DNA from 2 places in the Pseudarthrobacter sp. lyk4-40-TYG-27 genome. Region 2 is predicted to be linked to the other one. Evidence: predicted binding sites of a transcription regulator. Region 2 holds the regulator's gene; the other holds the start of a gene.
The links. Region 2 encodes Rex, which represses fermentation and respiration genes when NADH is low (regulators of the CRP and FNR family bind a similar motif). Its sites were predicted from a motif close to CTTGTGAANNNNTTCACAAG; they were not measured.

Region 1 (15,386 bases), on a different contig from region 2:
CCTTCAGCGGTGTCATTCTCGTCGACATCGATGACTGCGGTCTGCGCGTTGCCGCTCCGGGACGCCTGGAGGGCCTCCAGGGAGTCAGCGGGAGACTCCTCTTCCTGCTTGCGTGGAGCATCGTAATCGGTAGCCATTAGCATGTTCACTTTCGTTGCTGCACAGCGCCATTTCAGGCACCTCAGTGAAGCAGTTTAGGGCATCATCCGGGCCCCGGCGCAATAGTGTGGCCAAGCAGACATTCAGTTGCCGCCGGACACCCTTCCCAGGTGTTCGGAGCGGGCATGGTCGGCGCCGACGGAGACTCCACTCAAGGCGGGAAGCCACCCCCACCGGGTGGCATCGGCCATGGCGCCGGCGGCCTCGGACTCTGATTCGCAGGTAAAGGTAGCAATGGCCCAGTCGCGGAGCCGGGTGAGCAAGGTAGCCGTCATGCCTGAAACCTACGCAGCAATTGTTGTGGCCACGTTTCGCGGCGGTCTCCCCCGGATTAATTCCAGCCTTCCTGCTGCTTCAGCAGGGCGGGGCCGTGCTGCTGCGCAGGATGAGCTCAGGTTCCACCACCAGCGTCCTGGGCCCTTCCGCACCGCCGAGTACCCCGAGCATCATGTCCATGCAGCGCCGGCCCAGTTCTTCGAAGTCCTGCCGGACCACGGTCAGCGGAGGGCTGAAGTATGCCGATTCGGGCTGGTCGTCGAAGCCCACCAGGGAAACGTCCGTCGGCACCTCCAAGCCTGCTTCGTTCAGGGCGCGCAGGATCCCCAATGCCATCTGGTCGTTGCCCACGAAGAGGGCCGTGGCGCGCCGGTCAGCAGCCAGCCGACGGCCAATGGCGTAGCCGCTGCCCGCACTCCAGTCTCCCTCGACCAGGAGATCCGCCTCGAGCCCGGCGGCTTCCAGGGCGGAACGCCAGCCGTCGGACCGCGCCACGGCGTCAATCCAGTCCTGCGGCCCGGCGACATGCCCGATCCGGCGGTGGCCCTGCGCTATGAGGTGCCGGACGGCCAGTTCGGCTCCCTTGCGCTGGTCCACCCGGACACCGCCAACGGCGTCATTCCCGTCGGACCCCACGGCCACTACCGGCACTCCGATAGCGAGTTCCGCCAAGGCCGCCAACGTGGCCAGGTGCGGAACAATCACGACGATCCCGTCCACCGCTTGGTCCAGGAAGTGCCTGACCGCGTCCAGGATGGTGTCCCTGGCGACTTCCCGCAGCGCAGCGACGCTGACAAAATATCCCGCGTCCCGGGCGGCCCGTTCAACTCCCAGCAAGGTGTTGGCCGGGCCGTACTGCGACAACTCGCTGCCCAGGACGCCGATGGTCTGCGAGCGCCGGGTGACCAGGCTGCGTGCTGCTGTATTGCGGCGGTAGCCGAGTTCGGCAATCGCCGCTTCCACCTTGTGCCGGGTCTCCTTGCTGACGTTGGGGTGCTTGTTGACCACCCGCGAGACGGTTTGGTGCGAGACCCCGGCCAGCCCCGCCACGTCCTCAAGCCTTGGCAGCCGCCGCCGGGGCCGGTAGCCGGGCTGCGCCACGGAATCAGATCCCGCCGGCGAGTTTGTAGTAGGCGGCGTTCCAGTTCAGGTCCTTCTTGAACTGGCGGATGGTGGTGCCCTCGTCGATGGTCAGGAGTTCGGTCTTGGCGATCTCGGCGAAGTCCTCGAACACCTCCATGCCCACCTGGGTGGAGAGCACGGTGTGGTGGGCGGCGCCGGCGGTGAGCCAGGCGGCGGCGGACGTGGCGAAGTCCGGCTTCGGCTGCCAGAGCGCGCGGGCCACGGGGAGGTTGGGCAGCGGCTGGTCCAGGGGAACCACGTCGACGGCGTTGGCCACCAGGCGGAAGCGGTCCCGCATGTCGGACAGGGCGACGACGACGCCCGGGGAGGCATCGGCGTCGAACACCAGCCGGACCGGGTCCTCTTTGCCGCCGATGCCCAGCGGGTGGATTTCCAGGCGCGGCTTCGACGCCGTGAGCGAGGGGCAGACCTCCAGCATGTGGGCGCCCAGGATCTTCTCCGCGCCCGGTTCCAGGTGGTACGTGTAGTCCTCCATCAGGGAGGCGCCGCCGGGCAGGCCGGCACCCATCACCTTCGCGGCGCGCACCAGGATGGCGGTCTTCCAGTCGCCTTCGGCGCCAAAGCCGTACCCGGCGGCCATGAGCCGCTGCACGGCGAGGCCGGGCAGTTGGCGGAGGGCCCCCAGGTCTTCGAAGGAGGTGGTAAACGCGGCGGAGCCATTGGCTTCGAGGAAGCTGCGCAGGCCCAGCTCGATCCGGGCGCCGTACCGCAGCGATTCATGCCTGGCCGCGCCTGCGCGGAGCTCCGGCACCACGTCGTACAGGTCCTCGTACTCGGCCACCAGGGCGTCGACGTCGGCCTCCGCCGCGCCGTGCACGGCGTCCGCGAGCTCATTGACGGACCACGTGTTCACCGCGACGCCGAAGCGCAGCTCGGCCTCGGTCTTGTCGCCTTCGGTGACGGCGACGTTGCGCATGTTGTCGCCGAAGCGGGTCAGCTTCAGGGTCCGGACGGCGGCCCAGCCGGCGGCCGCGCGCTGCCAGGAACCCACCTGGCGTGCCACCTCGGGGTTGGAGACGTGCCCGACGACGGTCTTCCGGGCGATGCCAAGGCGGGACTGGATGTACCCGAACTCCCGGTCGCCGTGCGCGGCTTGGTTCAGGTTCATGAAGTCGAAGTCGATGTCCGCCCAGGGCAGGTCGCGGTTGGCCTGGGTGTGCAGGTGCAGCAGTGGCTTGCGCAGGAGGTCCAGGCCGGAGATCCACATCTTGGCCGGGCTGAAGGTGTGCATCCAGGCCGTCACGCCGATGACTGAGTCATCGGCGTTCGCTTCCAGCGCGGTCCGGCGGATGGCATCCGAGTCGGTCAGGACCGGCTTCCAGACGATCCGCACCGGGACGGCGGAATTGGCGTTCAGCTGGTTGGCGATCTCCTGGGACTGGGCGGCAACCTGTTTGAGGACTTCCTCCCCGTAGAGGTGCTGGCTGCCGGTGAGGAACCAGACCTCGTAGCCGTCCAGGGTGGTGTTTGCTGCGGTGTTCATGCGTACTCCTGTTAAAGGTTTGGGGATTACTGCCCGTAGACGTTTTGGTAGCGGGCGTAGAGCGAGTCGATATGGCCTGCGTCGATCGGGAGGGGTTCACCGAGCTGCCGAGAGATATGGACAGTGCGGGCCACTTCCTCGCACATCACGGCGGCCTTCACGGCAGAACGGGCGTCCTTGCCGATGGTGAAAGGGCCGTGGTTCTGCATCAGGACCGCCGGTGAGTTCGAGTTTTTCAGCGTCTCCACAATGCCGTGGCCGATCGAATCGTCGCCGATCAGCGCGAACGGGCCCACCGGGATGGAACCGCCGAACTCATCCCCCATCATGGTGAGCACACAGGGGATGGCCTCACCCCGCGCAGCCCACGCGGTGGCATACGTCGAGTGCGTGTGCACCACCCCGCCCACCTCGGGCATGTGCCGGTACACATAGGCGTGCGCGGCAGTATCCGAGGACGGCGACAGGGCCGGGTTGCCCCAATCGACCGTGCCGCCGCCACCCACATTGGTGCCCCTCACCGGCGTGCCGTGCAGGTCGGTCACGACCATTTGCTCCGGGGTCAGGTCCTGGTAGCTGACGCCGGACGGCTTGATGACCATGAGGTCGGTGCCGGGCACCCGGGCCGAGACGTTGCCCGCAGTCCACACCACCAGTTCATAGCGGGTTAGCTCTGCGTGCAGGGCGCATACGTCTTCCCGGATCCGGGCGATGGTTTCCAGGATTGCGGCTTCGGTTCCCTGCCGGACGCTCATGCGGACACCTCCACGACAGAGTGGACGGCGGACCCGGTACCGGGCAGCACCGTACTGGCGGCCCGTCGCTGGATGGCCTTAAGCCGGTGCATCACGTCGTTGCTGCCCCGGCCAAAGTAGTCATGGAGGGTTTTGTACTCCTGGAAGAGTTCCTCGTATGCGGCCACGTTTTCCGGGATTGGAGTGTAGACCTCCCCGGGTTCGGCGCCCATGGCCGCTGCGGCCTGGCGGATATCCGCATAGTGGCCGGCCGCGACGGCGGCGTGAATCGCCGACCCCAGGGCCGGGCCCTGTTCCGAGCCGATAGTGGAAAGCTGCAGGCCGGTGGCATCGGCGTAGATCTGCATCAGGAGCCTGTTCTTGAGCAGGCCGCCGGCCACGATGAATTCCTTGACCGGAACCCCGGCGTCGCGGAAGGCGTCCACGATGGTGCGCGTTCCAAAGGCTGTGGCTTCCAGAAGGGCGCGGTAGGTGTCCTCGGGCCTGGTCGCGAGCGTCTGGCCCACCACGATGCCGGAGAGCTCGTGGTCCACCAGGACCGAGCGGTTGCCGGAATGCCAATCCAGGGCTATCAGCCCGTGCTCCCCGATGGCCTGCCGCGAGGCCAGTTCGGTGAGGTATTCGTGGATCCCCAGACCGGCAGCTTCGGCCGCCTGGTGGTATTCGGGCGGGACTCCGTATTTCGTGAACCAGCCGAAGATGTCTCCCACGCCCGACTGGCCCGCCTCGTAGCCCCACAGGCCGGGAACGATGCCGCCGTCAACGGCCCCGCACATTCCCGGTACTTCACGCAGTTCCGTGCCGTTCATGACGTGGCAGGTGGAGGTGCCCATGATGGCCACCAGCTGGCCGGGTTCCACCGCCTTCGCTGCCGGGGCCGTCACATGGGCGTCAACGTTTCCCACCGCCACGGCGATGCCCTCCGGCAACCCGGTCCAGGCTGCGGCCTCCGCGGTCAGTGTGCCGGCGGCGTCACCCAGCCGACCGATGGTGTGCTCGAGTTTGGAGCTGACGAAGTCCTTGAACTCCGGGTTCAAGGCAGCCAGGAAATCCTCCGAGGGGTAGCGCCCGTCCTGGTAGATGCCCTTGTAGCCGGCCGTGCAGGCATTGCGGACATACCTGCCGCACAGCTGCCAGACGATCCAGTCCGCCGCCTCCACCCAGCGGTCCATTGCGGCGTAGGCCTCGGGGTCCTCTTCCAGAAGCTGCAGCCCCTTGGCGAATTCCCACTCCGAGGAAATCAGCCCCCCATACCTGGGAAGCCAGTCCTCGCCCCGTTCGGCGGCGAGCCGGTTGATCCGGTCGGCCTGCCCCTGCGCCGCGTGGTGGCGCCACAGCTTCACGTACGCGTGCGGCCGGTTGGCATAGCCCGGCAGTTCGTTCAGCGGGGTGCCGTCGGCCATGACAGGCACCATGGTGCAGGCGGTGAAGTCCGTGGCAATACCGACGACGGCCGCCGGGTCGATCCCGGCGTCAGCCACCGCTGCCGGGACGGCAGTGCGAAGCACCTCCCGGTAGTCGTTGGGCACCTGGAGCGCCCACTCCCCGGGAAGCCGCGCGCCGTCGTCGCCCGCTGTGTCACGTGGCAGGACGTCGGTGACCACCGCGTGCGGATACGCATGGACCGCACTCCCAAGTTCCTTGCCGTCGCGGACACGCACCACCACGGCACGGCCGGAAAGGGTTCCGTAATCCACGCCGACGACGCAGAGGTCAGGGTTGGAACTGAAGGATGTATCTGGCATTCGGTTGCCTCCGCCCGGGAGGCAGGGGCCTCATTGCCGGGGTTGTCTAGGGGTCACGGTCGAGCTAAGCGCTGCAGCAAGTGTGAACGCTAACAAAGCAGAAGTCAATGAAATTGAAGCAGGTTCATGCACTTGATAGCCGCCTCTTGTTAGCGTTCACAAATCAGTCTATATTGAACCGACACATCAACAATGTGGCCAGGACCAGGGAGCATCGCTGCTGCCTCGTCCAATAACACTTCGCGGCAGTGCTGCCGCGGAAGGAGAAAATGGTGAGAATCAAAAAAATCGTGGGCGCGGTGGCCCTTGTCCTCGCGCTGACGGTGGGCGCCACCGGTTGCGGCTCACGTGGCGCGGCAACCGAATCCAGCGGCGCGGCGAAGCCCGCCGACTCGCTGGTTGGGATCTCGATGCCCACGCAGACATCCGAGCGTTGGATTGCCGATGGCGCCAACGTCGAGAAGTCGCTCAAGGACCTTGGCTACAAGACAGACCTCCAGTTCGCCAATGACGACATCCCAACCCAGGTCTCGCAGATCGAAAACATGCTGACCAAGGGCGCCAAAGCGCTGATCATCGCCGCCATTGACGGCACCACCCTGACCGATGTCCTGGCCAAGGCCAAGGAGCAGAACGTCAAAGTGATCGCGTACGACCGCCTCATCAACGGCACCCCGAACGTGGACTACTACACCACGTTCGACAACTACACGGTCGGCGTCCAGCAGGCCACCTCGCTGCTGACCGGCTTGGGACTCCTTGACGCCAGTGGCAAGAAAGTGGACGGCAAGGGTCCGTTCAACGTCGAACTCTTCGCCGGAAGCCCTGACGACAACAACGCCAACTTCTTCTGGACCGGCGCCATGGACACCCTCAAGCCGTACATGGATGCCGGCACCTTGAAGGTCCCCAGCGGCCAGACCAAGTTTGAACAGGCCGCGATCCTCCGCTGGCAAGCACCCGTGGCGCAGAAGCGCATGGAGGATATCCTCACGTCCGCCTACAGCTCAGGTACCAAGCTGAACGGCGTCCTGTCCCCCTATGACGGACTGTCCATCGGCATCATCTCGGCCCTCACCAGCACCGGCGGCTACGCCAAGGGAAGCCTGCCGGTCGTCACGGGCCAGGATGCCGAGAAGGGCTCCGTGAAGTCCATCGTTGCCGGCGAGCAGTACTCCACCATCTTCAAGGACACCCGGCAGCTCGGCGCCCAGGCGGTCAAGATGGTGGACGCCGTCCTCAAGGGCCAGGAACCGGAAACCAATGACACCAAGACCTACAACAACAAGGTCAAGGTTGTCCCGGCTTACCTGCTGAAGTCCGTGATCATCACCAAGGACAACTACAAGAAGGAACTGATCGACTCGGGTTACTACACCGACGCCGACGTCAAGTAGACAGCCGGGGGCTGCGGCCGGCCGTCCGGCCGCAGCCCTCCCGCAACCTCCTGCAGCAGCAGGAAGGCCAAGATTCGACCAGTCAGTGGGAATTGACGATGAACACACCCATTCTTCAAATGCGAGGAATCACCAAGACGTTCCCGGGCGTGAAGGCGCTGCAGGATGTCACCCTTGATGTGAACCGTGGAGAAGTCCATGCCATCTGCGGTGAGAACGGCGCCGGCAAATCAACGCTCATGAAGGTGTTGTCCGGCGTATACGCGCACAACACGTTCGACGGGGAAATCCTGTTCGAAAACGAACCCTGCAATTTCGCCAGCATCTCGGACAGCGAGAAGCGGGGCATCGTGATCATCCACCAGGAACTCGCCCTGAGCCCGTACCTTTCCATCGCCGAGAACATCTACCTCGGCAACGAACAGGCCACCAAGGGATGGGTGGACTGGCGGAAGACCAACCTGGAGGCAGCAAAACTGCTGGCCCGCGTGGGACTCGATGAAAACCCCGTCACCCCGGTACAGCACATCAGCGTGGGCAAGCAGCAACTCGTGGAAATCGCCAAAGCGCTGTCCAAGGAAGTGAAGCTGCTCATCCTGGACGAGCCCACGGCCGCCCTCAACGATGAGGACTCCGGCCACCTGCTGGACCTGATCCTCCACTTGAAGGGCCAAGGCGTCACCAGCATCATCATCAGCCATAAGCTCAACGAGATCCGCAAGGTGGCAGACGCTGTCACCATCATCCGCGATGGCAAGACCATTGAGACCCTTCGGCTCGATGAAGGCCAGATCACCCAGGAGCGGATCATCCGTGGCATGGTGGGCCGTGACCTTGAGAGCCTCTACCCGGAACGCGAGCCGAACATCGGCGCGGAAGTCCTCCGGATCGAAGACTGGTCCGTCCGCCACCCGCAGGACCACGCCCGCATGGTAGTCAGCAACGCCAACCTGCACGTCAGGAAGGGCGAAGTCGTGGGCCTTGCCGGGCTCATGGGCGCCGGCCGGACGGAACTGGCCATGAGCGTGTTTGGCCGCACTTACGGCACGGCCACCTCAGGCAAGGTTTACAAGTACGGCGAGGAGATCAATACGTCCACCGTCTCGGACGCGATCAGGCACGGCATTGCCTACGCCACGGAGGACCGCAAGCACTACGGCCTGAACCTGATCGAGGACATCAAGCGTAATATCTCGCTGGCATCGCTGCGCAAGCTCGCGAAGCGCGGATTCGTCGACAAAAACCAGGAGACCGTGGTAGCTAACGGCTACCGCACCAGCATGAACATCAAGGCACCCTCCGTCGCCGCCATCACCGGGAAGCTCTCCGGCGGCAACCAGCAGAAGGTGGTCCTGAGCAAGTGGATGTTCTCCGACCCGGACGTCCTCATCCTTGATGAACCCACCCGAGGGATCGACGTCGGCGCCAAGTATGAGATCTACACGATCATTGCCAGGCTCGCGGCCGAAGGAAAGGCCGTCATCGTCATTTCCTCGGAACTTCCCGAGCTTCTGGGTATCTGCGACCGCATCTACACCCTCGCCGCCGGCCATGTCACCGGTGAAGTGCCCATCGCCGAGGCCACCCAGGAATCACTGATGCATTACATGACCAAAGAGAAGGAATAGCGAAATGTCAGCCCTAAGAGAGTCGCTCGGATTCCTCACAAGCCGCCTCCGCCAAGTTGGCATCTTCGTCGCCCTGATCCTGATCGTCCTCCTGTTCCAAGGACTCACCGGCGGGATCCTGCTCGAGCCGCAGAATGTCACCAACCTGGTGGTCCAAAACAGTTACATCCTCATCCTGGCCATCGGCATGGTGATGGTGATCATCGCAGGCCACATCGACCTGTCCGTCGGCTCCGTGGCGGGATTCATCGGTGCCGTCGCCGGCGTCATGATCGTGCACTGGGGCTGGCCATGGTGGGCCGCAATCCCTGCGTGCCTGCTGGTCGGCGCGCTCGTCGGGGCCTGGCAAGGGTACTGGATCGCATACGTGGGAATCCCGGCCTTCATCGTCACGCTCGCAGGCATGCTGATCTTCCGTGGCCTGACGCTCATCACCCTGAAGAACCAGCAGATCACGCCGTTCCCTGCGGAGCTGCGGGCCCTGGGCGGAGGCTTCCTCCCGGACATCTCCGGCGGCACGTCAGTACTGGAATGGCTCACGGTCATCCTTGGCGTGGGCGCCACCGTGGCACTCCTGATCCAGGCCCTAAAGGAACGCCGCATCCGCAAGAAGTTCGATCTCGAAAGCGAGCCTCTGGTCTGGTTCGTCATCAAAACCGCTTTCACCGCGTTGCTGATGCTCATCATCACCTTCCTGCTGGCGTCCTACCGGGGCACGCCGATCGTCCTGGTGGTCCTGGCATTCCTGGTGATCGCCTACACGGCACTGATGAACAACAGCGTGTTTGGCCGGCACACCTATGCAATCGGCGGCAACCTGCATGCAGCTGAGCTGTCCGGAATCAAGACCAAGGCCGTGACGTTCCGCCTCTTCGTGAACATGGGCGTCCTCGCAGCTTTGGCGGGCCTGGTCTTCACGGCCCGGCTCAACTCGGCCCAACCGGCAGGCGGAACCGGATTCGAACTCGATTCGATCGCGGCGGCGTTCATTGGCGGTGCGGCCGTCACCGGCGGCATCGGCACCGTTGCCGGGGCCATGATCGGCGGACTCATCATGGGTGTGCTCAATAACGGCATGTCCATCCTGGGCCTGGGCACGGACTACCAGCAGCTGATCAAGGGCCTGGTGCTCTTGATCGCCGTCGGTTTCGACATCTTCAACAAGAACCGCAGCGGCGGCGGCAGCGACCTTGGAAGACGGTTCAGGCTGAAGACCACTCCTCCGCCCACCGCGGAAAAACTGGCGCCGGTGGCCAGCGAACCGGTGGAGGCAGTCGTCAAGTAATACCGGCTTCTGCCACCGGCAGGCAGTTCTTCGAAGGCCCCTGGCCCCGGACGCATACCGTCCGCGGCCAGGGGCCTTCGCTGCATGTCGTCCGGTGAGTGCCTCCCAACCTGGTCAGGGCGCGGCCGGCAGGCCCGCCCCGGCATCGGCCGGCGAGCGCCGCCGCCGGCTCAGCAGGATGAATGGTGCCGCCAGCAACTGCACAACGCCACTCATGGCCAAGGATGCAGGGTAGCCGTAAAGGTCCGCCGCCCTGCCAAGCAGCGGTTGCACCACCACCCCGCCACTTGAGCCCATGAGCGAAGCGAAGCTGAGGACGGTGGCCCGCTGCTGGGAGGCGATCATGTCATTGAGGTAGGCCTGGCGGACCGGGGTGCCGGCGGAAGCCACCACTGCCCAGAGGGCCAGAAGCACCAGCGCCAGCCAAAAGACGTTGGTTGCCAGCAGCACCACCAAAACCACCGAGCTGATGATGTTGGAGCCGATCAGCACGGTGGTGCGCCGGTGCACCAGCTTCCGGACCTGCGGCGCCAGCCAGCCGCCCACAATGTCGGCCCCGGCCACAATGGCTGCGGCCAGGCCCGCAATGGCGTAGGCCCTCGGATCGCCGAACAGTTGCAGCAGGTAGGGCTGGAGGGCATAGAAGACGTAAAAGCCCACGCCTTCGGTAAAGGGCGCGGCCAGCATCATGTACCTCACGGGCGGATTCCTTAGCCCGCCGTCGAGCGAAGCCCGGAGGACTGCCCGGGTGGCTTGCAACGGGTGGGCCGAGCGCTCGGGCGTGAAGCCGACGTCGTGCATGAGAAAGAACGCAACGGCAAACATGGCCACCAGGACCGCGACGCGCAGCAGGAACGGCACCCCCAGGTTGGTGGCCTGCGCAATCACCCCGCCTGCCACCGAACCGCCCAGCATGGCGATGCCGGAAACCATCTGGCCGCGGCCCAGGACCGCTTCGAGGGTGCCCTCGTAGCCGGTGAAGTGCAGGGCATCCACCAGCCAGGCCTCCACCGCGCCGGAGAAGAAGGTAAAACCGAGCCCCAGCAGCGCCGAAACGGCCGCCCACCACCAGAACGGCGCGTGCAACTGCCAGAGCAGGTAGTAAAGGAAGGTGGACCCGGCCAGGGTGACAGTGCCCAGCAGGAACGACACCCGCCGCCCCCAACTGTCCGCGACCACCCCGGTGGGTACTTCGAAGAGCACCATGCCTGCCGTGAAGAAGGCGTTCGCGGCGAAGGCCTCAAAGTTGTTCAAGCCCGCATCGAGCAGGAACAGTGTGTTGATGCCCCAGATAAAGGACGCCGCGAGGGTGTTGCCCAGCGTCAACGTCAGGTAGATGTTCTGGATTTTTCGTGCAGCGGCGTTCACGGGTGGCCGGCGTTCCTTGGCGATGTTCCTGCCCGGGCGGGATCAGGAGGGGCTGAAATTCGATGGCACCGGTTCGTGGCGCAGGTAGTGCCGGCGGAACCTGCCGGTGCCGGCGGTCAAGGCACGCAGTTCCACCGCGTACCTCAGGAGTTCCTGGTCCGGAACTTCGGCACTGATTTCGGTGAGGCCCTGGCCGGAGGAAGTGGTGCCGGTCAGGCGGCCGCGCCGGCCGGACAAGTCGCTCATGACCGTCCCCACGTGCTCATCCGACACCGTGATGGCCACCGCGGACACCGGTTCGAGGAGCTGGATCTTTCCCGCGGCCGCAGCCTCGCGGAGCGCCAGGGCCCCCGCCGACTGGAAGGCGGCGTCGGATGAATCCACGCTGTGGGCCTTGCCGCCAACTACGGTCACGCGCAGGTCCACCACGGGGAAGCCTGCGGAGACACCCCGCTCCATCTGCGCCCGGACGCCCTTCTCGATCGACGGGATGAACGTTCCCGGGATGACGCCACCCACGGTCTTATCCACGAATTCGAACCCAGCACCCCGGTCCAGGGGTTCCACTTCGATGTCGCAGACGGCGTACTGGCCGTGGCCGCCGGATTGTTTGACGTGGCGGCCATGGCCTGTGGCGGGCGCGGCGAAGGTTTCCCGCAGCGGCGTCACCACGTCAACGGTGTGGAGTTTCACGCCTTGCTCGCGCAACCTGTCGAGCACTACCTCCGCATGCGCCTCACCCATGCACCACAGCACCAGCTGGTGCGTTTCGGCGTTCCGGTCCACCCTCAGGGTGGGATCGCCCGCCGCAATCCTGCCCAGGCTGCGGGCCAGCGCGTCCTCGTCACTCCGGGAGTCCGCTTCCACGGCAACCGGCAGCAGCGGCTCGGGCATTTCCCAGGTGGCCAGCAGCAGCGGCGTGTCCCGCGCCGAAATGGTGTCCCCTGTTTCGGCGCTCCCCAGCTTGGCAAGGGCGCACAGGTCCCCCGCCACGCAGTAGGGCACAGGCCGCAGGCTGGCCCCCAACGGCGAGTAGATGTGGGTTACGCGTTCGTCGGTGTCGTGGTCCTGGTGGCCCCGGTCGGCCAGTCCGTGGCCGCCCACGTGCACGGGCGAATCTTCACGCAGGGTCCCGGAGAAGACCCGCACCAGGCAGATGCGGCCCAGGAAGGGATCATTGGATGTCCGTACCACCTCCGCGGCCAGAGGACCGGACGGGTCACAGGACAGGGTTCCGGCCGGCTCTCCCGCGAGGTCGGTCAGGTCAGGCAGGCTGCGCTCCCCCGGCGGCGGGAAAGCACGGACCAGCAGTTCCAGCAGTTCGGCGGTGCCCAGCCCGGTGACGGCGGAGGTAGGCAGCACCGGGAAGAATGAGCCGCGGGCGACGGCGGTTTCCAGGTCGTTTGCGAGCGCTGCCTGGTCGACGTCCTCACCGTCCAGGTAGCGGTCCATGAGAGTCTCGTCTTCACTTTCGGCGATGATTCCCTCGATCAGGGTTCCGCGGGCCGGCCCTGCTGCCTCGAGCTCGGCAGGGTCAGCCGGGCGGGTTGCGGGCGATGCGTCACCCGACGAGTAATCGGTGACCTCGCGGGACAGCAGGCCCAGCAAACCGGCATCCGCCCCCTCCCCCTGCACTGGCACGCACAGCGGCAAAACGCCGTCGCCGAAGGCTTGTTGGCAGGCGGCCAGGGTCCGCCCGTAGTCTGCGCGCGGATGGTCCATCCGGGTGATGACGACGGCGCGCGGGAGCCTCACGTGTTCGCACTCGCCCCACAGCGCGGTGGTGGTGGCATCAATTCCGTCCACCGCGGAGACCACGAACAGTGCAGCATCGGAGGCACGCAACCCGGCCCGCAGCTCCCCGATGAAATCCGGGTAGCCCGGGGTATCCATCAGGTTCACTTTGACGTCCTCCACCATCAGCGGCACCAAGGACAGCGTGACCGAGCGCTGCTGGTGCACAGCCGCCGGGTCGGAGTCGCTGACGGTTGTTCCGTCCACGATGGAGCCCTTGCGGGTGATCATGCCGTTTGCGGCGAGCAAGGCCTCGATAAGCATCGTCTTTCCGGCGCCGGAGTGCCCCACCAGGGCCACGTTGCGGATCCGGCCGGGGTCCGAGGCGGCAATGCCGGCGTTTTGATCTGCCCGGCGTGCATCGGGGCCGCTTTTGCCGCCGGCCGCCCGCACTGACTCCTTGGTGCTCTTCACCGACATGGGAACCTCCTGGCATCATTGCCGGCCGGACTGGACGTATCCTCTGATTCGACACCTTGGGCGGCGGGACGGCAAGAGCAGAGACTATTTGCTGCGGGCTTTGCGGGTTGCCTTGGTGTTCGCCTTTTGGAGTGCCTCCACCAGTTGGGCCTTGTCCATCGTCGAGCGGCCCTTGACGTTCAGCTCCCTGGCCAGTTTGTAGAGGTGTTCCTTGGACGCGTTGGCATCAACGCCTCCGGCTGTGGGTTCGGTTGAGCGCAGGCCCTCCTCGGCGTGCTTGTCCGACGGACCGCGTTTTTCCTTGGGCTCCCAGTGGTCGCCCACCTTTTCGTAACTGTGTTTCACTGCCGCGTACGCCGTGCGGGCTGCCCGTTCCTCGTCATGGTCGTAGGACTCGAGGGCCGAATCGTAGGTCTTGGCGAACGTGTCCTGGGCTTTTCGCCCGGACCGCTGCAGGGTCGAAGGGAGTTCTTCCTTGCGGGCGTGGTCATTCTTTCCGGTCTTGGGCATGGCACCCATCCTCCTTTAGTCAGCAGGCTGATTATTGGGATGGGTCCAGCATAATCCCCGGGAAAGACAAGGCCCCGGCCGAAGTTCCTGGAACCTCGAACCGGGGCCGTCGCACCGGAGCCCCCTGTCGGATTCGAACCGACGACCCCCGCTTTACAAGAGCGGTGCTCTGGCCAACTGAGCTAAGGAGGCGTGGCCCTGGGGGCCTGCGCCGTCAAGGCGCTAGATAAGGTTAGCCCAACTCCCGCCGGGGGTAAAAACGCCGCCACACCGGCAGCGGACAGCGAAAGGGCCCGCCCCGGATGCGTTCCGAAGCGGGCCCTTGCGAGGATTCCCGGCGTTTAGCCCTTGGCGGCGATGGCTGCCTGCAGGAAGTCCGGGAACGGCGTCTGGGCGCTGTCTCCCTTGCCCCACTGCTTGCCGTCAACGAAGACGGTCGGCGTCCCCGTGACACCGATGGCCGAGGCCTCCTTCGTCGCGTACTTCACGTAAGGGCGGTAGGTCTTGTCATCTACGCAGGAACCGATGTCCACGCCCATGTCTGAGGCCATCTTCTTGAGGTCGTTGTCCGAGAGGCCGGCACTGCCTTCAGCCGGTTGCTGGGCGTACAAGGCACTGAAGTAGTCGGCGTACTTCTGCGGAGCCGTGTTGGCAACGCAGGCCGCCGCATTCGCCGCACGTGATGAGTAGTTGGTGGTGGACCGGCTGTCCAGGAAGCCGAGCGGCCGGTACTCCACGGTGATCTTGCCGTCGTTGCGCAAGGACGTGAGCTGGTCGTTGTACTGCGTTTCGAAGTTCTTGCAGATGGGGCAGATGAAGTCGACGTAGAGGACCACCTTGACCGGCTTGCCGGCCTCCGCTTCCGCGCCGGGTGCAACTACTTCCGCCGGCGGAGTCTTCGGTGCATCCCCCACGGAATTGGCGTCCACCGTTGCCGGGTCGCTCTTGGCCACATCCGAGTTGGCAAGCAGGGTCACGCCGCCATGGATGTTGGCGTTGGCCGGTGTGGGCCCCTGATCCGCAATCGGGGCATTCTGCTTCAAACTGCTGGTGACCACCAGGGCCACCACTACCAGGATGGCCACCACAGCCGCGACAATGCCCCAGCCGATCAGCAGCTTGTTGCGCTTGTCCTTTTTTGCCTGTGCTTCACGGATCAGGCGCGCCTTTTCCCGCGCCTCCGCGGTTCGCTCAGCCTTGGACTTACGTACTTCGTTTGCGGGGCTCATGAATTCCTTGGGTCGGTCGACGAAGGGGGACCACTAGGTGGCACCCCCACATTTTAGGGGAGAAATCTGGGAGCTTGCGGTTTCAACCATTCCTCCGGGTTGACCAACGGACGAATAGCCCCGATGATTCCGTCCGGCTAGTGTGGCTTAGAGGCACAAGCAACCCCAGGGGGCCGCAATGCAAACACCCGTCC
Region 2 (15,386 bases):
CCCAACCCGGCAGGGCTTTGGGCGGTCGTGGCCGTGAGGACCGTCAGGATGGCGGCCGCGGCGGCGACCGCCGTGACGCGGACCGTCGGTTTCGGGGCGTGCGCACCCCTTCGGCCGCCCCGCACTCCGGTAAGCCGGCCCGTCCCCACCAAGGCCCCCGCCGTCGTCGCATGCTGGCGTGACCAGCTGGGCCTGACCGGGGCACCGGACACGCTTGGTGCTGCGGGAACAGGGACGACGGCGGCCGGGCCCCCGGCTGCCGCGGCAACAGGCCCGGACGCGGCGGCCAGGGCCGGGGCGGCCGCTGCGTGTGCCAGGACGGCCGCCACGGCGGCCCCGAGGCAGATGGATGATTTCGGATCGGCGTCCACCGCAATGGGCCGTCCCAGTTGTTCGGACACCAGCTGCGCCACCAGGGGAATCCGTGACGAGCCACCGATCAGGAGGACCGCGGAGAGGTCCGCGGCTTCAAGGTGGAGCCTGGCCAGTGATTGTTCCAGCGCGTCCACCGTGTCCCGCACGGGGTCCTCGATCAGCGCCTCGAACTCGGCCCGCACCAGCCGCACCTGTTGCTGGACGCCGGGGAGCAGCACCGGAATGGTGGCTTCGCTGTCCGCAGAGAGGGCCTCTTTGGCCTCGACGCATTCACGCCGGAGCCGGCTCAGGGCGCCCATCACGGCGGGATCGGCGGGGTCGAGGTCCGCCAGGACAGTGCCGGTATGCTGCGCGACGTAGCGGAACACGGCGGCGTCAAAGTCCGCCCCGCCCAGGTCCTCGATGCCATCGGGGCGGCCCAGGAGCTCGAAGCGGCCGCCGCCGGACTTCCTTAGCACGGCGGTGTCGAAGGTCCCGCCGCCGAGGTCGTACACCGCGATGGTGCTTCCGTCCTCCACCCGCACTTGGGAGGCGTAGTGCAGGGCCGCAGCCTCGGGTTCGGGAAGGAGCGTGACGTTGTCCAGGCCGTGGGCGGCCAGCGCGTCGCGGATGGCGGACAGCCGGTGGATTCCCCAGGCTGCCGGGTGGGTCAGGAAGATGGCCGCCGGGAGCGCGCCTTCGCGTTCGGCCGCACGGCTGGCCACCCACCGGGCCACGGTGGCGAACACATCTTCAGGCCGTACCGCCAGGGTGCCCAGGGCGAACGGGACGTCGTCACCGACGCGCCGCTTGAACTCGCGGATGACGCGGCCGGGTGAGTCAAGGCCGCGACGCTCCGCGGCTTCCCCCACCAGGACCGGGCCCTCTTCCGGGTAGTACACAACGGAGGGCACGGACGTTCCTCGGAGGCCTAACGGCAGGCACTCCGGAAGGGGCGAAGCACCTTCGTCGAAACGGACAACGGCGGCCGCTGTGTAACTGGTTCCGACGTCGACGGCGAGAGCATAGCTCATGGGTACCTCGGAAAACTGGTGATCCGCCTGCAAACTTCATCACAGGGAACCTGACCAAAGTAGCATTTCCGAAGGACCGGGGAACAGCCCTGTTGCTACATCGAATGGTTATTCGATGCCGGCGGCTTAGAGCCCGGAGTAGGAATGGAGCCCGTTGAACAACGTGTTCACGATGGTGAAGTTGAAGATCACGCAGCAGTAGCCCACGATCGACAGCCAGGCGGCGCGGGTTCCGGTCCAGCCGCGGGTGGCCCGGGCGTGCAGGTAGCCGGCGTAGACAACCCAGATCACGAACGTCCATACCTCTTTGGTGTCCCAGCCCCAGAACCGGCCCCAGGCCTTCTCCGCCCAAATCGCACCGAACATGAGCGTGAAGGTCCAGCCGATGAAGGCAATGGCGTTGATGCGGTAGGACAGGTTTTCGAGGCTGAGCGCCGAGGGCACCAGGCGCATGAAGCCGAGCTTGTCGGCGCCGCCTGCGGCGACGGCCTTCTGCCGGTGGGACTGGACCAGCTGCAGGGCGGACATGGCGAACGTCAGTGTGAACAAGGCGGACGACAGCACCGCAATGGAAACGTGGATGACCAGCCAGTAGCTCTGCAGCGCGGGCACGAGGTGGCCGACGGGGGTCCAGAAGGCCACGGATGCAGCAACCATCATGATGATGACCAGGCCCACTATGAAGGTGCCCAGGAAGCGGAGGTCGCGGCGGATCAGGGAGAGGAGGAACACAGCCGCCACCAGGAACGCGCCGGTGGTAAGGAATTCGTACATGTTGCCCCATGGCACCCGGCCGGCACCAAGGGCCCTGGTCACCACGCCGGCGCCGTGGATGAGGACGGCGAGGGTGGTCAGGGCCACGGCGACCCGCGCCGGGACCCGGCGCTCCGCGGCGTACTTCATGTCGCCGTCGGCCGTGGCGACGCCGCCGGAACCTGCCCCGTTGGCCTTGGCAGTTGACGACGACGGCCGCTCGGCCCGGCCGGCGGGCCCGTCCAGGCGGGCCTCGGCGGAGCCGGCGCCAACGCCGGCTGCTACGGGAACCTTGGCCGGGGCACCCGCCTGGGCCGCCTTGAGGTCCACTGCGCGCAGCGCCTTGCTGCTTTTGGCCAGGTCCCATGCGAAGGCGATGAAAGCCACCGTGTAGGTACCCGCCGCCAGCAGCATGAAGAGTTCGCTGTACTGGCCCATGGTTTCGTTGATTCCAAATGGCATTACTGGTCCTTTTCGGGCCCGGTGGGGCCTGCTGGGGTGCTGACGGAGCCTGCGACATTATCGCCTGCCCGGCTGGGAGTTTGCTGGGACCCGGCGGTGCCTTCGGCATCAGCGTGGTCGGATGCCGTTTCGTCGGCGGCGTTGTCCTCGGGCAGTTGCCATTCCGTGGCGAAGAGTTTCCGGAGGGCGGCCGCCTCGCCGGCGAGGCGGTGGTCCTCACCGCGGGCCAGGAGCCCGTACTCCACCATGGTCCGGCCGTCCGCCGCGGTGCCGGTGCGCACCCAGACGCGCCGGCGGTTGACGTAGAGCGAGACGATCAGGCCCGCCACCGCGAGGAGCGCGAAGACCAGGGCGTAGACCTGGCCCGGGTTGTGGTGGATGTCCACACCGATGTAGCGCTTCACCCCGTCAAAACTGATGGTGCCCTTGCCATCCGGCAGGGTGTAGCTGGAGCCCGGAGCCAGGGTGATGCCGCCTGCGGCCAGGTTCCTCGCGTTGAGCGGCGTCAGGTTCCTGACGTCGAGTTCGAAGACGTTCTGCGGCGCACCGCTGTTCAGGCCCAGGTCGCCGTAGTAGGAGTTCAGGGTCAGCTGCGGGTTGAACAGCTCGGGGTCGGCGCTGAACGAAACGTTCTTGTCCGTGACGAACGCGGTGGGGAGGAAGAAGCCCACGAAGCCCAGCTGGTCCGGCTTCGCGTCGGGGACCTTGATCACCACGGAGGAGTAGTAGTTGTCCCCCTGCAGCTTGGCCACCACCGGGCCCTGCATGGCGATGTTCCCGGCTCCGTCGCGGACCGTGACCACGGGTGCGTAGCCGTTGCCGGTGAGGTAGATGCTGGTGCCGCCCAGGCTCACGGGATCGTTGACCTTCAGGATTTCCTGTTTGGCGGGGGCGTCCGGGGTTTCCTTGGTGGTGACGGCGGCCGAGAAGTCGATGGGCTGGCCGAACTTGCCCTTCGATTCCCGGTCAAAGGTGATGTTGAACTTGTCCAGCTGCAGCGAGTAGGGCTGGAGCTGGCTGGACTGGAAGTTGGTGCCCGGGTTGAACTGGTCGTAGCCCACCAGGGTGTTCACGAACGTGTCGCCTTCCACCAGGATGCGCTGGCCGCTGTACCCGAACAGGCCGCCGGCGGCGACGGACACCAGCACGCCGATCAGCGAGGTGTGGAAGACCAGGTTGCCCACTTCCTTCAGGAAGCCACGCTCGGCACCCAGGGACGGCAGGGCGCCGTCGGCATCCCTGACCTCCACGCGGTAGCCGCGCTTGCGGAGCAGCCCGGCGGCGCTGCGGATGGCGTCCGACGCCGGGATCCCGGCGTCGGCGGGAACCACCAGGGTGCCGTATTCGGGGAGCCGGGACAAACGCTGCGGGGTACGCGGCGGCTGGGAACGCATGGCCTTGTAGTGGGCAATGGCTCGCGGCACCACGCAACCGATCAGCGAGATGAAGAGCAGCAGGTAGATCGCGGAGAACCAGGCCGAGGAGTAGACGTCGTAGAGCTGCAGGGAGTCCAGCAGCTTGCCGTAGTCCGGGTGGTCCTTGATGTACTGGGTCACCACGGAGGGGTTGGCAGGCCGCTGCGGGAACAGGGAGCCGGGGACGGCGGCGACGGCGAGGAGCAGCAGCAGGAACAGTGCTGTCCGCATGCTGGTCAGCTGGGTCCAGGCCCACCGCAGCATGCCAACCGGGCCCAGCACCGGGAGGGTGGCTTCTGCCTTGGCTTCCGCGACAGGGGTGGCTTGCTTCTTCTTTACGTTCACACGCTCGCTCATCAGATCGGCAACTTCACGTCGGTTTGGAACCAGTACTGCAGCCCGGTCACCCAGGCTCCCCAGACGCCGGTGGCCATCAGCAGGCCCAGCACCACCAGGATGCCGCCGCCGGTCCGCTGGATGGCAAGGCGGTGTTTGCGGAAGAACGCCATGACGCCCATCCCGCGGCGCACCGCCAGCGCGATCAGCAGGAACGGGATGCCCAGTCCCAGGCTGTAGACGAACGCCAGGAATGCGCCCTTGGCTGCGGACGATCCGCCGGAGAGGCTCAGCAGCTGCACGGCGGAGTAGGTAGGCCCGATGCACGGCGCCCAGCCCAACCCGAAGGTCAGGCCCAGCAACGGTGCTCCCCAGAGCCCGGCAGGGGGTTTGGCGTGGATTTTCGCGTCCCGCTGGAGCCAGCTGAAGCCGCCCATGAACACGATGCCCATGACGATCACCAGGATCCCCAGGAGCTGGGTGATCCAGGCATTGCGGCTGCCGCTGATCAGGGTGCCCAGCTGCCCGAAGGCGCCGCCCAGCAGGACAAAGATCACCGAAAAGCCCAGGACGAACAAGCCGATGCCGGCCAGCATCCTGCCGCGCTTTTGCTTCTGCAGGTCAACGCCGCTCAATCCCGTGACGTAGCCGAGGTAGCCCGGAACGAGGGGCAGCACGCAGGGCGAGAGGAAGGACACCAGCCCGGCAAGCAGCGCCACCGGGATGGCCAGGAGGAGCGAGCCGCTGAGGATGGCTTCGGCGAAGGGACTGTTCACGGTTCCCGGGCCGCCCTACTCCGCCACGGCGGCGGTGATGAGGGCCTTCAAGGTGCCCTTTTCGATCTCGCCGAGGACCCGGGACGCCACGCGCCCCTGCTTGTCCAGGACCAGGGTGGTGGGAACTGCCCCGGGCGGAACCAGGCCGGACACGGACAGCAGGACGCCGCCGTCCTTGTCATCGAAGCTCGGGTAGGTCAGGTTGAAGGTCTTCTCGAACGCCTGCGCCGTGGGCTTCTCATCCCGGAGGTTGACGCCGAAGAACTGCACGCCCTGGTCCTTGAACTCCTGACGGAGTTCTTCGAGGATGGGCGCCTCCACCCGGCACGGGGCGCAGGCGGCGAACCAGAAGTTCAGGATGCTGACCTTGCCCTGGAAGTCGGCAGGGGTGACCTTGGCGCCACTGAAGAGTGCCCCTTGGATCTGGACGGCTTCCTTGCGGTCGCCGGCGGCGAATTCGGTGACGGAACCGTCGCCTGCCACGTAGTTCTTGTTGTCGCCGGCCTTTGCCTGCTTGGCCAGGGCGTCTTCCTGGGCGCAGCCGGACAAGCCCAGGGTCAGTGCGCCGAGGGCCAGGCCGCCCGCGGCGAGCATGCTCCGGCGCGTAGGGAGGAAATCATTGGTCACAGCTAGGCTCCAGGGGTGCTGGCGGCACCGGGAAGAAGGGACGCGGCGGGTTCGCTGTAGTCGACCCGCACCAGGGAGCCGGCGTCGTCGAACACCAGGGACGTGACGGAGGTCAGCGTGCACTCGCGCTTGCGGGGATCGTGCCACAGGGGCCGGCCTTCGGCGCTGAGCCGTGCGGCCCAGATGGGCAGTTGGTGGCTCACGAGGATGGCCTCGGGTCCTGCGGCACCGAAATCGCCGGCGGCCAGTTCAATTGCCCGGAGCCGGGCGTCCTGCGCTGCGGCGGCAACGCGGGCCGCCTGCTGCGTGTAGGGCTCGCCCCACGACGGGCGCAGTGGATTGACCAGCCGGGGCCAGTGCTTGGGCCGGCGGAGTTCTGCCTTGGTGACCTTCATGCCCTCGAAGTAGTTTTCCGCCTCGATAATCCGCGGCTCCGTGTGGATTTCCAGGTGCAGGGCTTCCGACGTCGGCCGGGCAGTTTCCTGCGCACGGTCCAGCGGCGACGCGGCCAGGTAGGTGATCCGTGCGCCCTGCTCGGCACGCTGCCGGAAGTGCTCGGCGAGGGTCCTGGCCATCTCCTGCCCCAGTTCGGAGAGGTGGAATTCGGGGAGCCGTCCGTACAGAACGCCGTCGGGATTGTGGACCTCGCCGTGGCGGAGCAGATGGACAGTGGCTTGGGGCATGTTTACCAGTTTCTCAAAGATGGCGTGCGATCCGAAATCTTCTACAAAAAGTAGAACTTAAGTTTCTGGAGAAATGTTCCGAATGGGGGAACAAAAGATGCAAATGCATGTTTATACTGGATGCAGCAAGTTAGTTGAGGCTTCAACCGATGAAGGTTCAACTGCATGACCCCAACAGGCATTACGAACAAGGAGCATCATCATGGCACTTCCCGCAGACGTCACCACCGGCACCTGGACCCTGGACAACTCCCACAGCGAGATCGGCTTCACCGTCCGTCACGCCGGCATCAGCAAGGTCCGCGGCCAGTTCACCGAAGCCGCCGCGACGCTTGACCTCGTCGAGGATGTGGCCGACTCAAAGATCAACGCCACCATCAAGACCGCCAGCTTCGACTCCGGCGACGCCAACCGCGACGGCCACGTCAAGGGCGAGGACTTCTTCGACGTGGAGAAGTTCCCGGAGATCTCCTTCGTCTCCAACGGCCTGGTGGCAAAGGGCAACAGCTACGAGCTCAGCGGTGACCTCACCATCAAGGGCGTCACCCGCCCGGTAACCCTGGAGACCGAGTTCAACGGCGTGGCCGTTGACCCGTTCGGCAACACCCGCGCAGGCGTCTCCGCGGAGACCACCATCAGCCGCAAGGATTTCGGCCTGACCTGGAACGCCGTCCTGGAGACCGGCGGCGTGCTGGTCAGCGACAAGGTTGCCATCAACCTGGAGCTCGCCTTCATCGCTCCCGCAGCCTGATTCCGCTCCGGCCCACCCCGGCAGCAGGCATTTCGCCTGGTGCCGGGGTGCCGCGTTTAAGGCCCGTCGCACGGGGAACAGCCCTGCGGAATCACGCACAACCAGGGCTGCCGGGGGTACGGTGGACCTAAGCCATGCTGGGGGCGGCACAGGACCGATTCCCGGCAGCCCGCCCGGATCCCGACCTGCAAAAGGAACGCCCATGAGTACTCCTCCCGTCCCGCCTCCCGTGCCGCACGATCCGCCATCCGGAAACGACCAGCCAGGCAACGGCCAGCCGGCCGGCGAACAGCCCCGCTACGGACAAAACGCCCCGCAGTACGGGCAGAACGCACCTGGTTCGCAGCCGCCGGCAGCACCGCAGTACGGGCAGAACGCACCGCAATACGGACAGAACGCACCTGGTTCGCAGCCGCCGGCAGCACCGCAGTACGGGCAAAACGCTCCGCAGTATGGCCAGAACCCGCCCCAGTACGGGCAGAACGCCCCCCAGTACGGGCAGAACCCGCCGCAGGCTCCGGGCTACGGACAGCAGCAGCCCTATGGACAGCAGCCCTACGGCCAGTCCCCCTACGGCCAGTACCCGTCGGAGCAGCCGCAGCCGGCGGCAAGCACCGGCATCCCGCAACTGGTCAACATTTCCTTTTGGATGCTGATCGCAGCCGCCGTGATCTTCGTCATCTCCCTGCTCACCGGGTTGACCCAGCTTGATGATCCGGCATTCCGGCAGGCCTTTGACCAGCAGGTCAAGGCCAGCGACGCGGGCATCACGTACGACGACATCAAGGGCGTCATCGCCGGAACCCTGGTGGTCTTCGCCATCATCGGGGCCGGACTGTACCTGCTGGTGGCATTCTTCGTCCGCAAGGGCAAGAACTGGGCACGCATCCTGGGGACGGTGCTGGCGGCCCTGTCGGTGCTGGGCCTCTTCGGGGTTCCGTCGTTCGCCACCGTCGGCACGGTCCTGGGCATCGCGGCCATTGTGCTGCTCTACCTTCCCGCGGCCGCCCCGTACTTCCGGAAGCAGCAGTTCGGCAACCCGTATGCCGGCGGCTTCGGAAACCCCTACGGCCGGTAGCAGCCTGCCACACCACCGAAAACGGCCCGGGACGCCTCGCAGCGTCCCGGGCCGTTTTCTTTTATCCGGTGGTCCTTACGCGGTCTGGCCCGGCGCTTGTGCCCGCTGGGCGTGGTAGGCCAGGATCTGCAGCTCGGTGGCCATGTCCACCTTGCGGAGGTTCACGCCTTCGGGGACCTGGAGCATCACAGGCGCGAAGCTCAGGACGCTGTGCACGCCTGCGGCCACCACGCGGTCGCAGATGCCTTGGGCCACCGCCGCCGGCAGCGCCAGCACCACCATGTTGGCTCCGGTGCGGTGCAGGACGGTTTCAAGGTCTGCCACGTCGCTGACCCGCAGCCAGCCCACCTCGTTGCCCACCACCATCTGGTCGGCGTCGAAGATCGCCACGACGTCGAACCCACGGGATTCGAAGCCGCCGTACCGGGCCAGGGCCTTGCCCAGGTTTCCGGCGCCGACGATCGCGACTTTCCAGTCGTGCGTGAGGCCAAGGGCCGCTGCGATATGGCGGCTGAGGTACTGCACCTCGTAGCCCACTCCCCTGGTGCCGTAGGACCCCACATGGGACAGGTCCTTGCGCAGCGTCGAGGAACTGACGCCGGAGGCCTCCGCCAATGACTCGGACGAGACCCGCTCGACGCCCTCCGCCAGCAAGGTGTTCAAGGCACGGAGGTACAGGGTCAGCCGGGCCACCGCCGCGGGCGGGATCTGCTTGGCCGGCGCACCGGTGGCGCCCGGAATGTCCGGGACAGGCTGGGACGTTGGTTCCAAGGACGTCATTGGCCTCCCCCTACCGGGCCATGGCGCGCTGCAGCACGCGTTCCAGGCGGGCTTCGTCAATCTTCCAAAAGTCGCGCTGGACCCCGTCCACCAGGACCACCGGGATTTCCTCGGCATAGCGTTCGCGCAGCTCGGGCTGGTGGTCCACCGACTCTTCGGCCCAGGTCAGTCCCAACGAGGCGGTAACCCGGCCGACGGCGTCGCGCGCCTCTTCGCAAAGGTGGCAGTCAGCTTTGGTGACCAGGACGACGCGGGGGGTAGCCATGGCTTAACGGTATCGCCGTTCGCGGCATGCCGGCGACGCCGACGGCGGCGGGCCGGCCTATTGACTAGACTCGAGTCCATGCCCGAGGAGAAATACGTCGCCGTAGTCACGCGGCCCGTCACTGCGCCGCAGCCCGGTGAAGCGGCGTTTTTCGACGTGGACAACACCTTGATGCGCGGCGCCAGCCTCTTCCATGTGGCCCGGAAAATGCACCAGCGCGGGGCGTTCACCCTGAGGCAGGCGGCTGGTATGGCCTGGAAACAGTTCAAGTTTGTGGCCCGCGGTGAAAACATGGATGATGTCCACGCCGTCCGGGACTCGGCCCTGACCCTGGCTGTGGGCATCAGCGTTGACGATATCCGGGCGTTGGGCGAAGAGGTCTATGACGAAATGATCGCCTCCCGGATCTGGCCGGGTGCCAAGGCCCTGGCCGAGCAGCACCTGCGCGTGGGCCGCCGGGTGTGGCTGGTCACGGCCACGCCCATCGAAGTTGCCACGGTCATTTCCACCCGCCTGGGCCTGACCGGCGCCCTCGGCACGGTCGGGGAAGTCTCCGACGGAATGTACACCGGCCGTTTGGTGGGCGATATCCTGCATGGCTCGGCCAAGGCCGTGGCTGTCCAGGCCATCGCCGACGAGGAGGACCTGGACCTGAAGCGCTGCTGGGCGTACAGCGACTCCTATAACGATGTCCCGCTGCTTTCCCTGGTAGGCCACCCCGTGGCCATCAACCCCGATGCCAAGCTCCGCCGGCACGCCCGCGACCGTAACTGGCCGGTCTACGATTTCCGTGCCGGCCGCCGCGCCGCCACCTTCGGGCTTAAGGTGGCAACCTTTGGCGGCGCCATCTACGGGCTGTGGAAGGGCTTCGCCCGGATGCGCGGCCCGCGCCTGTAGCCAGCTTTCACGCGCGTCTGGATATCCCGCGAGTCTGCCTTCCCCGCCTGCAGGTTCCCGCACCGTACCCTCCAGCGCACGAAAAAACGCCCGCCGCCTTGCAGGCGACGGGCGTTCTCCACGCTGTTCGAAGTATTGCTACTTCTTGTTGCGGCGCTGGTGACGAGTCTTGCGAAGCAGCTTGCGGTGCTTCTTCTTGGCCATACGCTTGCGACGCTTCTTAATAACTGAACCCACGAAAGTTCCTTACAAACTAGATGCAGTACCTGTCTGATGGAAATGGTTCGTGGACAGAGCTACGAACTGGACAACTGACAGATTCTTACAATGACGTAAAACGTTCCTTAACAGGGTACCGCCTATCGGAGGCGGCTTGGGACAAGCTGCCTTAGGCTGTCTCGGAGTGACCGTCCACCACGGCACCCTTGAGGTACTGCTCCACGGCATTCTCAGGTACCCGGTAGGAGCGGCCGAACCGCACCGCCGGCATTTCGCCGGAGTGGACCAGCCGGTAAACAGTCATTTTAGAGACGCGCATGACCTCGGCAACTTCAGCCACGGTCAGGAACTTCGCGTTGGAGAAGTTCTGTTCTGCCGACATTTCCCTATTTTCCTTTGCTGACGGATGGACAACAGTGACCCCAGGTACGTGCCAATGCGGTGTTCCGATGCTGAGCCATCCACCAATCACCTAAATAGATACTCTAGATGTTCATGTGGCAGATGTGAAAGTAGGTAAAGCCACTATTTCGCCTGCCGGCGCTTCCGCGCCGAGGCAGCCAACTGCTCCAGCACGGAGGCGGAAACGTCCCAGTCCATGCAGGCATCAGTGACGCTCTGGCCGTACACGAGTTCGGAGCGGCCGGCCGCATGCTCGGCAACGTCCAGGTTCTGGGCGCCGCCCACCAGGAAGCTTTCCAGCATCACCCCGGCGATCGCCTGCGCCGCGGCGCCCCCGTCTTCAAGCTGGGCACCGATCTCCAGCGCCACCTCGGCCTGGCGGTGATGGCTCTTGCCGCTGTTGGCGTGGCTGGCGTCAACCACCAGGCGCGGGTTCAGGCCCTTTCCGGCCAGCTCCCCGGAGGCCCGTTCGACGTCGGCGGCTGAGTAGTTGGGGCCCTTGCGTCCGCCGCGGAGGATGACGTGGGTATCCGGGTTCCCGGCTGTGGCCACCAGTGCCGCCCGGCCGTCGCCGTCGATCCCCAGGAACGCCTGCGCCGCCGCTGCGGCGCCGCACGCGTCGATCGCCACCTGCAGGCCGCCGTCGGTCCCGTTCTTGAAGCCGATGGGCATGGACAGGCCGGAGGCCAGCTGCCGGTGGATCTGGCTTTCGGTAGTGCGGGCGCCGATGGCACCCCAGGAAATCAGGTCCGCCATGTATTGCGGGCTGATCGGCTCCAGGAATTCGGTGGCGGTGGGCAGCCCCAGCGCGGTCACCTGCTGCAGGAACTGCCTGGCGGTGCGCAGCCCGGTGACCATGTCGTGGCTGCCATCCAGCCGGGGGTCGTTGATCAGGCCCTTCCAGCCGACGGTGGTGCGGGGCTTTTCGAAGTAGGTCCGCATGACCACCAGCAGGTCTTCCTTGTGCTTTTCAGCTTGGCTGACCAGCCGGCGGGCGTACTCCAGGCCGGCTTTGGGGTCGTGGATGGAGCATGGGCCCACGATGACCAGCAGGCGGTCGTCCACGCCGTCCATGATGGCCCGGACCTGGTCGCGTCCGCGTTCGACGACGTCAGCCGCCCGGGCGTCAAGGGGCAGTTCGGCGAGGAGCCCGGAAGGGGTGGGCAGCGCGGTGAATTCGCTGACGCGCAGGTTCGAGGTGGATGTGGTGCCGGCGTTGGCGGCTGCTGCTGTTGCGGTGCTCATGTTCGGGTCCTGTTCCAGATGGGAAGCGGGCCCGGATTTCAGAACCCGCCGGAGAAACGGCGAAGGGCAGAGAATGATCTCTGCCCTGTTGGCTCTGAAGGAATGCTGGATGCGTGTCAGTTAGACGCGGGCCCCTCCAGAGCCAACGAAAAATACGCATACCAACGGTTAGTCATGGAAAAGACCATAAGCCCGGCCGTCCGCCGCCGCAAAATCATCGTCCGTCACATTCCCGCGCCGGCCTACCCCAGGAGCTTGCGCAGGTACTGCAGCTGCCGGATCCAGTGGTGTTCCTGGCCGCCTTCATGGTTGTTGAACCGGTACACCTCGATCTCCTTGGCCGCCCCGGTGGAGGATGCCCCGGACGTCCCGGAGCCGTAGGCGTTGAAGCTGGCGAAGACCGTGGACGGCGGGCAGATGTCGTCCATCTGGGCCACTGAGTAGAGCGCCGGTGCCGTGGCGTACCGGGCCAGGTTGACGCCGTCGAAGTAGTTCAGGACCCCGAGTGCGTGCTGGTACCGGTCGCGGTGGCGCGCCAGGAACTGGGCGATCTCCGGGTAGGGCCCGCGCGGGGTGATGTCGATGGCGCGGGGGAAGTCCTGCAGGAAGGGGACGTCGGGAAGGGCGGCGATGACGCCGTCGAGCCGTCCCGCAGTGAGGCCCGCCGTGGCCACCACGATGCCGCCGCCCTGGCTGACTCCGGCGAGGACCACTTTGGCTGGATCGACGGCGGGGTGGGCCTGGGCTGCCTCCACGGCGCGGAAGGCGTCCACGTAGACGCGCCGGTAGTAGTAGTCCTCGCGCTTCGCCAGGCCCCGGGTCATCAGGCCCGCGTGCGCTACGTCCCCGGCGGAGGGGTGCGGGTCCGGAGTGTCCCCCAGGGTGCCGCCGTACCCCTGGCCGCGGGTGTCCATGATGAAATGCGCGTAGCCGGCCTGGGCCCAGCGGGTGTCCTGGTTGACCAGGCCCCGGCCGCCCGAATAGCCCACGTAGTGCACCACCACGGGCAGCCTGGTGCCGTCTTCCCGGGCGGCGGGCAGGTGCAGCCAGCCCTTGACCGGCGCCCCGCCGTAGCCGGAAAAGGTGACGTCGAAAGTGTCGATGACCGTCAGGTGGTTCTCCACCGGTTCGAACGCGGCGTTCAAGGGGAAGGCCCTGGCTTCTTCGAGGGTGGCGTCCCAAAACGCGCCCAGGTCCTCCGGCGGCGTGACGTCGGAAGTGTAGCTGCGCAGCTGGGCCAGGGGCAGGTCGAAGAGGGGCATCGTTGTCCGTTCTGTCAGGGGTGGTTGGCGGCCTGGTTGCAGCCTACTTCAGCTTCACCGGATGATGACGACATCCAGCCGCCGGGGCCCGTGGACGCCTTCGACGCGTTCAAGCTCGATGTCCGAGGTTGCGCTCGGTCCGCTGATCATGGTGAGGGGCTTTGTTCCGTCCAGGCGGCGGAGCGCTTCGGGCAGGATCGCGGTGACGTCCCGGCTGCGCACCACGCAGACGTGGTGGTCCGGGATGAGCGAGATGGCGCGGCGGCCCTGGTCCGGGCTGCCGTCCAGGATGATGGTCCCGGATTCCGCCACGGTCACCGCACTGGCGGTCACCACGGCGTCTGTTGCGTCGAGCTCGGTGACGGACCTCGCTCCGTGCGCGCCGCCGTCGTACCTGATCCTGCTGGTGTCTGTCTCCCAGGCCAGCCAGGCCGGGTCCAGGCCGGCGGGAACCACGTAGGAGCCGGCCCCGGCGAGGAGGTCCCGGATGGTGGCGGGGACTGCGTCTTCGTCCACCACGGTGACTCCGGCCTTGTAGTCCTCCAACCGGTCCACCAGGACGTCGATGCGCTGCTGCGCGTCGGCCTCCCCGTCCAGCCGGTACTTCCGGGGGATGTCCGGGACGGCGGGGGCGTCCTTGAGTGCGGTGCGGACGGCCGCAAGGATCTGTTCCCGGGTGCTCATGGTCTCTTGTGCTCCTTGGCCCACCAGTCACGGAAGGACTGCGCCGGGGGCGCCGGGATGTCCCGGCTCTGGGTCCAGCCGGCGGCGAGGCCGGGCAGCTTCTTGATCTTCTTGTCCCGTCCGGCGGCGGCCCGGCCCAGGGGCAGGAGCTTTTCGACGGCGGCCAGGCGGCGTCCGCCGGAGAGCGCCCAAGAGGCGGCCTTGAGTCCCACGTCCATCTGGGACGGCAGGCCGCCGCGGTGGGCGTCCACGTCCTTGCCGCGCAGGTGGACCAGGATGTCCGGGATGTTGATCTTCACCGGACAGGCGTCGTAGCAGGCGCCGCACAGCGAGGACGCATACGGCAACGAGCCGTTCTCTTCCGCCTCGATGCCGGTCATCAGCGGCGACAGGATGGCGCCGATGGGGCCAGGGTACGTGGAGCCGTAGGCGTGGCCGCCGGCCCGCTCGTAGACCGGGCAGACGTTGATGCAGGCGCTGCAGCGGATGCAGTGGAGCGCGGAGCGTCCCATCTCATCGGCCAGGGCGTTGGTGCGGCCGTTGTCCAGCAGGATCACGTGGAAATTCGACGGACCATCGCCCTCGGTCACGCCGGTCCACAGCGAGGTGTACGGGTTCATCCGCTCGCCGGTGGAGGAGCGCGGCAGCAGCTGGAGGAAGACTTCCAGGTCGGAGAACGTGGGAAGCAGCTTCTCGATGCCCATGACCGTGATCAGGGTTTCGGGGAGGGTCAGGCACATCCGGCCGTTGCCCTCGGACTCCACCACACCCAGCGTGCCGGAGTCGGCGATGCCGAAGTTGGCGCCGGAGACTGCCACCTTCGCGGTGAGGAACTTGGCCCGCAGGTGGGCGCGGGCGGCCATGGCCAGCCGGCGGGGTTCGTCCGTGAGGCCGGGATCGACGCCGGGCATTTCCTGGAGGAAGATGTCGCGGACCTCAGTGCGGTTCTTGTGGATCGCGGGGACCAGGATGTGGCTGGGCTTGTCGTGGCCCAGCTGGACGATGAGCTCGGCAAGGTCGGTCTCTAACGCCGAGATGCCGCGCTCTTCCAGGTACTCGTTCATGCCGATTTCCTGGGTGGCCATGGACTTGACCTTGACCACCTCATCCACACCTTGGGCGGTGACCAGCCCGTGGATGATCGCGTTGGCCTCGTCGGCGTCGCGGGCCCAGTGGACCGTTCCGCCGCGGGCGGTGACGTTGGCTTCGAAAGCCTCCAGGAGTTCCGGCAGCCGGGCCATGACGGAGGTCTTCAAGGCACTGCCCGCCTCCCGCAGTTCCTCCCAGTCCGGCAGCTCACCGGTCACGGCCAGGCGCTTGGCGCGGATGGTGGACGTGGCGTGCTTCAGGTTCTTCCGCAGCT

Region 1: a site for Rex is predicted at 5,705-5,724, ahead of araB (ribulokinase). Genes of this name have one in related genera too.

The regions. Positions count from the first base shown of each region.
Region 1 covers NZ_JARVSH010000002.1:10,328-25,713, reverse strand. Annotated here, with positions in the region: gene QRM96_RS03565 (DUF4193 domain-containing protein) at 1-137, opposite strand, end outside; gene QRM96_RS03560 (hypothetical protein) at 243-434, opposite strand; gene QRM96_RS03555 (LacI family DNA-binding transcriptional regulator) at 514-1,536, opposite strand; gene araA (L-arabinose isomerase) at 1,541-3,061, opposite strand; gene QRM96_RS03545 (L-ribulose-5-phosphate 4-epimerase) at 3,088-3,816, opposite strand; gene araB (ribulokinase) at 3,813-5,561, opposite strand; gene chvE (multiple monosaccharide ABC transporter substrate-binding protein) at 5,831-6,958, shown strand; gene mmsA (multiple monosaccharide ABC transporter ATP-binding protein) at 7,057-8,586, shown strand; gene mmsB (multiple monosaccharide ABC transporter permease) at 8,591-9,871, shown strand; gene QRM96_RS03520 (MFS transporter) at 9,986-11,239, opposite strand; gene QRM96_RS03515 (elongation factor G-like protein EF-G2) at 11,282-13,453, opposite strand; gene QRM96_RS03510 (ChaB family protein) at 13,538-13,963, opposite strand; tRNA gene QRM96_RS03505 (tRNA-Thr) at 14,082-14,155, opposite strand; gene QRM96_RS03500 (DsbA family protein) at 14,305-15,192, opposite strand; gene QRM96_RS03495 (alpha,alpha-trehalose-phosphate synthase (UDP-forming)) at 15,371-15,386, shown strand, end outside.
Region 2 covers NZ_JARVSH010000004.1:507,456-522,841, forward strand. Annotated here, with positions in the region: gene QRM96_RS10130 (Hsp70 family protein) at 1-1,388, opposite strand, end outside; gene ccsB (c-type cytochrome biogenesis protein CcsB) at 1,515-2,603, opposite strand; gene resB (cytochrome c biogenesis protein ResB) at 2,603-4,375, opposite strand; gene QRM96_RS10145 (cytochrome c biogenesis CcdA family protein) at 4,375-5,130, opposite strand; gene QRM96_RS10150 (TlpA family protein disulfide reductase) at 5,146-5,724, opposite strand; gene QRM96_RS10155 (histidine phosphatase family protein) at 5,760-6,440, opposite strand; gene QRM96_RS10160 (YceI family protein) at 6,643-7,191, shown strand; gene QRM96_RS10165 (hypothetical protein) at 7,394-8,269, shown strand; gene QRM96_RS10170 (redox-sensing transcriptional repressor Rex) at 8,345-9,049, opposite strand; gene QRM96_RS10175 (glutaredoxin family protein) at 9,060-9,314, opposite strand; gene QRM96_RS10180 (HAD family hydrolase) at 9,393-10,211, shown strand; gene QRM96_RS10185 (30S ribosomal protein bS22) at 10,350-10,448, opposite strand; gene QRM96_RS10190 (helix-turn-helix domain-containing protein) at 10,600-10,812, opposite strand; gene QRM96_RS10195 (3-deoxy-7-phosphoheptulonate synthase) at 10,956-12,077, opposite strand; gene QRM96_RS10200 (acetylxylan esterase) at 12,320-13,339, opposite strand; gene QRM96_RS10205 (LutC/YkgG family protein) at 13,394-14,023, opposite strand; gene QRM96_RS10210 (LutB/LldF family L-lactate oxidation iron-sulfur protein) at 14,020-15,386, opposite strand, start outside.